Regions from separate parts of the Lysinibacillus sp. fls2-241-R2A-57 genome, predicted to be linked through region 2. Evidence: predicted binding sites of a transcription regulator. Region 2 holds the regulator's gene; the other holds the start of a gene.
The links. The regulator CtsR, encoded in region 2, represses protease genes until heat stress. The targets are predictions, from matches to a motif close to ATGGTCAATAAAGGTCAAACA.

Region 1 (3,415 bases), on a different contig from region 2:
TCTTTTAAATCATCTAAAGATTTAATCTTTGAATCTTCCTTTACAACGATTACTAATTGAGATTCATAATATGGCTCAGTAAAGTCAAATGACTCTTTACGCTTTTTATTAATAGTTATCCCAGATGCACCGATATCTGTTTCACCATTCTTAATTGTTTGGAATACAGGCTCCCAACCAATATTTTGCCATTCCACTTCAAATCCCATTTCATCAGCAATCGCCTTTAAAATATCGACATCAATTCCTACAACATTACCTTTATCATCAAGCGATTCGAATGGTGCAAAAGTAGCTTCTGTTCCTACCTTATAAACTTTTTTACCACTTTCACCTTCGGATGGCTCGCTACCAGATGATGTCTTTTCTTTTGCGCCACAACCTGCTAAAACTATTGCAAATGCTGCGACGACCACAAGTAACATAGATAAACTTTTTTTCATAGCTACTCCCCCTAATTCGATTGTTTTCCGAAACACACTTAATATTTTAGTCAATTCGGAAACTTTAGACTATTAGGTCAATTATAGTGACATTATTCTCTTTAGACAATAACATTCTGTATAAAAGTAATTATTTTTTCATAAAAATTTATTTCGTCTGGGTTTTTTAGAATATAATGGTTTGAATAAATGAAAATAGTGCAAGCTGATGAATATTTATACATTTATAGGCAGTGGATCTATTTTGCAAAAAAAAAAGAATCCCCTCAGATAGGATTCTTTTTTCCGACTAGTACACTAGTCTTCACGTACAGTATGTTCACTAAAAAATAATTTGGAGTTGTTGCTTTTTTTGAAGGTTTGAAAGGAACACATACGGGAATAATGCTAATAGATAGTATTCCCATTATTTCCCCTCTTTCTCCACTAAGCAGGCTGCTAAACTACTTATTAGGAGAATGAGCTATAAAAGTAAATCAATTAATCAGTAAAATGGCGCCCTCGGAGGGAATCGAACCCCCAGTGCAAGAACCGGAATCTTACGTGTTATCCATTACACCACGAGGGCAATTAAGACCACAAAAAAAAAGTACTCACTCTAGGCTTTATGAAAAGCATGATGTAGATAATCCTCATTTGAAGCATACCTGCAAAATAGTGTACTGTACTTTAACTTATGACCTTATCAATTATACAAACCTATTGCTCATAATTCAACTATAGAATGCAAAAGATTTTAATTTTTTTTAGGCTCTTCACCAAAATATGTAGTTGACTGCGCATGACTACGACCGGACGCTTTACGCAGACGTTGCCTGAGCCTTCTCGTCGCCCGTACTTCGCAATACTTTTTAAGCAAGATCAGATTTTTGCATCGATCCATTTTTTATTTAATTAATTTCACTTTAGCAGGGTTAATATTTGACCTTCCCTGACTATAATGTGTATGATAAGGATACAGCTGAAACACAACGGATGTTTTTCAGCAAAAGTATTCGAATTTAGTTTTTTAAGGAGGATTTAACATGAATTTAATTCCTACAGTTATTGAACAAACAAGTCGTGGTGAACGTGCATATGACATCTATTCACGACTACTAAAAGACCGTATTATCCTATTAGGAAGTGCGATTGACGACAATGTTGCTAACTCAATTGTTGCTCAACTTCTATTCCTACAAGCAGAAGATCCAGATAAAGATATCTCTCTTTACATTAACTCACCAGGTGGATCTATCACTGCTGGTATGGCAATTTATGACACAATGCAAATCATCAAGCCAAAAGTACAAACAATTTGTATTGGTATGGCAGCATCTATGGGTGCTTTCCTACTTGCTGCTGGTGAACCTGGTAAACGCTTCGCATTACCGAATGCTGAAGTAATGATTCACCAACCTCTTGGCGGAGCACAAGGTCAAGCAACTGAAATCGAAATCGCTGCAAAACGTATTTTATTCTTACGTGAAAAATTAAATGGTATTTTATCAGAACGCACGGGTCAACCGCTTGAAGTTATTTCAAGAGATACAGATCGCGATAACTTCATGACTGCTGAGCGCGCAAAAGAATACGGCTTAATCGACCATATTATGGATCGTAGCGACCGTAAATAAAAATTAGGACATCTCAGATTTATTATTTCTGAGATGTCTTTTTTGGTTCTACATATAATGTTGGGATGTTTTATCCGTCGTTGCGATAGGTCTATCCGTCGCTTGGATAGTTCTATCCGTCGCTCTGGCAGCTCTTTCCGTCACTTTAATTTCTATCCGTCACTCTGGAGGTTCTTTCCGTCGTTGCGATTGTTCTATCCGTCACTTTAATTTCTATCCGTCGCTCTGGCGGCTCTTTCCGTCGCTTTGATAGTTCTATCCGTCACTTTGATGATTCTTTCCGTCGCTTGGATAGTTCTTTCCGTCGCTCTGGCAGCTCTTTCCGTCGCTCCGATAGCTCTTTCCGTCGCTTTGATAGTTCTATCCGTCGCTTGGATGATTCTTTCCGTCGCTTTGATGATTCTTTCCGTCGCTTGGATAGTTCTTTCCATCACTTTAATTTCTATCCGTCGCTCTGGCGGCTCTTTCCGTCGCTCCGATAGTTCTATCCGTCGCTTGGATGATTCTTTCCGTCGCTTGGATTTCTTTCCGTCGCTTTGATTTCTATCCGTCACTCTGGCGGCTCTTTCCGTCGTTGCGATTGTTCTATCCGTCACTTTGATGATTCTTTCCGTCGCTTGGATAGTTCTTTCCGTCGCTTTAATTTCTATCCGTCGCTCTGGCGGCTCTTTCCGTCGCTTGGATAGTTCTTTCCGTCACTTGGATAGTTCTTTCCGTCACTTTAATTTCTATCCGTCGCTCTGGCGGCTCTTTCCGTCGCTCCGATAGTTCTATCCGTCGCTTGGATGATTCTTTCCGTCGCTTGGATTTCTTTCCGTCACTCTGTTGGCTCTTTCCATCGCTTCGAGCCTTTTCTTTCCCTCGCTTTGGCCCTTCTATCCGTCACTTCGGCTCTTCTATCCACGATTTTTCCCTTTCTATCCATCATTTCGACCCTTCTATCCGCCGCGGCCTTTTCTATCCGTCACGTCGGCTTTTCTATCCACGTTTTTGGCCCTTCTATCCACGTTTTTTGCCTTTCTATCCACGATTTCGGCCCTTCTATCCGCCGCGGCCTTTTCTTTCCTTCACTTTGGCCCTTCTATCCGGCATTTCGGCTTTTCTATCCACGATTTTGGCCCTTCTATCCACGATTTTGGCCCTTCTATCCACGTTTTTTCCCTTTCTATCCATCATTTCGACTCTTCTATCCACCGCGGCCTTTTCTTTCCTTCACTTTGCCTTTTCTTTCCTTCGCCTTGCCTTTTCCGGCCTTTTCTTTCCTTCACTTTGCCTTTTTTTTCCTTCGCTTTGCCTTTTCTTTCCTTCGCCTTGCCTTTTCTTTCCTTCGCCTTGCCTTTTCCGGCCTTTTCTTTC
Region 2 (3,415 bases):
TTTAAATTATTTGCTATTTCCTTTAATGTTGCAAGTTTTTCTTGATGATCATTGATAAAATGAAGTACTAAAATACAGCTAGCAGCATCAAATTTCACTGAAGGCAGTAAAGTATCTAGTATAGTGCCTTGATGTAAAGACATATTATTAGGTAGAGGTTTTAAACGTTCTTCAGCAATTTGTAGCATTGCTGAAGAAGGATCTATGCCAACAAATGACCAATGAGCCCTTTTCTCAGCGAGCTGTAAAATTTCATTGCCGCTTCCTGAACCAACGATTAAAAAATCAGCTTTCTCGGGTAATGTAGATTGATAAAAGGTTTGTGTTAAACGCAGCATCGCATCATAACTAGGTAGCGTACGGCGAATGCCTTTTTCATATTCGTTTGCAAGTGTGTTATTAAATTCCATTGAGTATCACATGCCTTTCAAAAATTTTATATAAATCCAATTAAAATGTTGAAACTATCTAGGGTATAAATCCGTAAATAAAGTACATAAAACAAAATAAAATGATAAGGAAGGATTGATATAAATGGAAACAAAATGGTCTAAGGTAATCATACACGCAAGTGCGTTTTTCGCGCCATGGATAGTACCAATTATATTTTTCTTAATTAGTTCTGATGAAGAAATAAAAGCAATCTCCGTCCAAGCATTGCTGTTCCAAATTATAATGTGGGTTTTAATTGCAATTTCAAGTATTTTAAGCTTTTTACTAATTGGTATTCCGTTCTTAATTATCTTCGGAATTATGTTATTCGTTGTCCCAATTATCGGTATTGTGAAGGCTTTATCTGATATGCCTTGGCGTTATCCAATTGTTGGTCGTTGGGTATAATTTTTATAGACGCAAGTATATGCTAGTGGCATATGCTTGCGTTTTTTTCATTGATGATAAGGGTAAATTATAGGTATGAGCGGGGCTTTCGACATTTCAGTGTGCGAAATAATTGCAATTATTTTCAAGCGTTTTGTATAATATACTCAAAGAAAGTCAAAGATAGTCAAAGTCAGTGGAGTAAGCGAGGTGTATTCCTAAAATGCGTAATATATCAGACATCATAGAAGGCTACTTAAAGCAAGTACTTGAATTAGGTGGAGAAGGGCATATTGAAATAAAACGTAGTGAAATTGCAGATAAATTTCAGTGCGTGCCCTCACAAATAAATTATGTAATTAATACAAGATTTACTGCCGAACGAGGTTACCTTGTTGAAAGCAAACGTGGTGGTGGTGGATACATTCGAATTTTACGTGTCCGTGCGAATTCACAAATTGATCTAATCGACGATGTCCTCAGGCAAATTGAAGGTGGGGCATCGCAAACAATGGCAGAAGATTTAGTTTATCGACTAATTGATGAGCAGGTAATTTCAAAGCGAGAAGCGAAAATAATGTTAGCGGCAGTTGATCGCTCAACTATAGATTTGCAACTCCCTTTACGGGATAACATTCGGTCAAGAATATTACGAGCGATGCTAACAACGATTAAATATGAACAGCAAAAATAAAAGAGGTGATGGAAATGATTTGCGAACATTGTAAGCAACGTAATGCAACAGTTACCGTAACACAAGTTCAAAGTGGTCAAAAGGTGGAGCATCATTATTGTGACGTCTGCGCCTCTCAGTTCCATCCATTTCATGCAGAATTTAAACAGGAGCCAGTATCAATACAACAGCTATTATCCAATTGGTTTGGCTCACCTTCGTGGCAGCAACAAAAAGTAGGTGAAAAACAGCAGGCGCAACCACAACCGCAAACCTGTCCACAATGTGGATTTACGTATAAACAGTTTTTAAAAGAAGGTAAATTTGGATGCCCTAGCTGCTATGACACCTTTAGCGAGCACTTACCGAAGCTCTTTAACCGTATCCAGGCTGGTCCTCAACATATAGGGAAAATGCCTGGTGCCAGGAGCAATGTTTATGTTATCAAAAAGCAAATTGAAGATATTCGTAAACGTATGAAGGTTGCTGTAGATGAAGAACATTTTGAAGAGGCAGCCAAGCTTCGTGATGAAGCCAAGGAACTTGAGAAGCAGCTACAATTTGAAGGCGGTGATGTGTCGTGATGATTGAATCGTTTTTAGAACGTGCAACACCAATATGGATGAGTGTAGAGGACGATTATTCAGATATTGTCATTAGTACACGCATCCGTCTTGCTCGAAATTTAGATGGTTATCGCTTTCCATTAGCTTTTACAGAGAATGAGGCATTACAGGTGGAGCAGGCAGTTACACATGCAATAAAGGATAGTACGAAACTTCAAGAAAATTACTCTTATTTTGCTATTAAGGATTTAACATCTTTACAGCGTCAAATACTTGTTGAAAAACATTTAATTAGTCCTCAGCTTGCAAAAAAAGAGCTAGTGGGTTCCATACTTTTATCTGATGACGAATCAACTAGCATTATGGTGAACGAAGAAGACCATTTACGCATTCAATGTATGGCGGCCAGTTTTCAACTTCAAAAAGCATATGAACAGGCCAATAAAATTGATCGTATCTTAGAGAAAGCATTGCCTTTTGCATTTCGAGATACATTTGGTTATTTAACAAGCTGTCCAACAAATATTGGTACTGGTTTGCGAGCATCTGTCATGATGCACCTACCAGCCCTTACACTCACAGGTCAGATGAATCAAATCATTAATGCAATGACACGATTAGGAATGACAGTGAGGGGAATATATGGAGAAGGTAGTGAAAATTTAGGTAATGTTTACCAAGTGTCGAATCAGATTACACTAGGAAAAACAGAGGATGATATTTTAGCGGACATTCAAAGTGTCGCTGAAAAAATAATTCAGAAAGAACGGCATGCAAGAGGTAAGTTAATGGAAAAAGCAGAGCTTGCCCTAGAAGACCGCGTATACCGTGCTTTAGGTACCTTAACACATGCTCGAATTTTAACGAGTGAGGAAGCGGCTACTTGCCTATCAAATGTTCGTTTAGGGGTTGATTTACAGCTAATTAAAGGTATTAAAGCGACGACTTTAAACGAATGTGTTGTCAGTATGCAACCTGGATTTTTACAGCATTATGCAGGGGATGTTTTGCCACCTGCTGAGCGAGATCGCGCACGAGCTGAAATGCTTCGTGAGGCATTATTTCAAGAAAATATGAGTAAGCCTATTATTGGGGAAAAAGGAGAGGGTTCATTTGATGTTTAATCGTTTTACACAACGCGCGCAAAAAGTTTTACAGCTTGCACAAGAAGAGGCTATTCGTTGGAAACACGAATCAATTGGAACAGAGCATATTCTATTAGGGCTTATCCGTGAAGGCGGTGGTATTGCTGCAAAAGCATTGGAAGCCATTGATATTAGTCCTCAAATGATTGAAGCAGGTATTGAAGAGCTCGTAGGGAAAGGTAAAGAGGATGTTGGTCCAATTGTCCACTACA

Region 1: the regulator CtsR is predicted to act here: its motif matches at 1,362-1,382, upstream of clpP (ATP-dependent Clp endopeptidase proteolytic subunit ClpP).

What each region holds. Positions count from the first base shown of each region.
Region 1 covers NZ_JARVRU010000092.1:11,524-14,938, forward strand. The annotation lists gene QRN68_RS15700 (basic amino acid ABC transporter substrate-binding protein) at 1-443, opposite strand, end outside; tRNA gene QRN68_RS15705 (tRNA-Arg) at 937-1,011, opposite strand; gene clpP (ATP-dependent Clp endopeptidase proteolytic subunit ClpP) at 1,469-2,059, shown strand; gene QRN68_RS15715 (hypothetical protein) at 2,102-2,269, shown strand; gene QRN68_RS15720 (hypothetical protein) at 2,306-2,599, shown strand; gene QRN68_RS15725 (hypothetical protein) at 2,660-2,827, shown strand; gene QRN68_RS15730 (hypothetical protein) at 2,845-3,415, shown strand, end outside.
Region 2 covers NZ_JARVRU010000041.1:65,347-68,761, reverse strand. The annotation lists gene QRN68_RS08885 (class I SAM-dependent methyltransferase) at 1-410, opposite strand, end outside; gene QRN68_RS08880 (DUF4870 domain-containing protein) at 535-840, shown strand; gene QRN68_RS08875 (CtsR family transcriptional regulator) at 1,043-1,513, shown strand; gene QRN68_RS08870 (UvrB/UvrC motif-containing protein) at 1,528-2,076, shown strand; gene mcsB (protein-arginine kinase McsB) at 2,073-3,182, shown strand; gene QRN68_RS08860 (ATP-dependent Clp protease ATP-binding subunit) at 3,172-3,415, shown strand, end outside.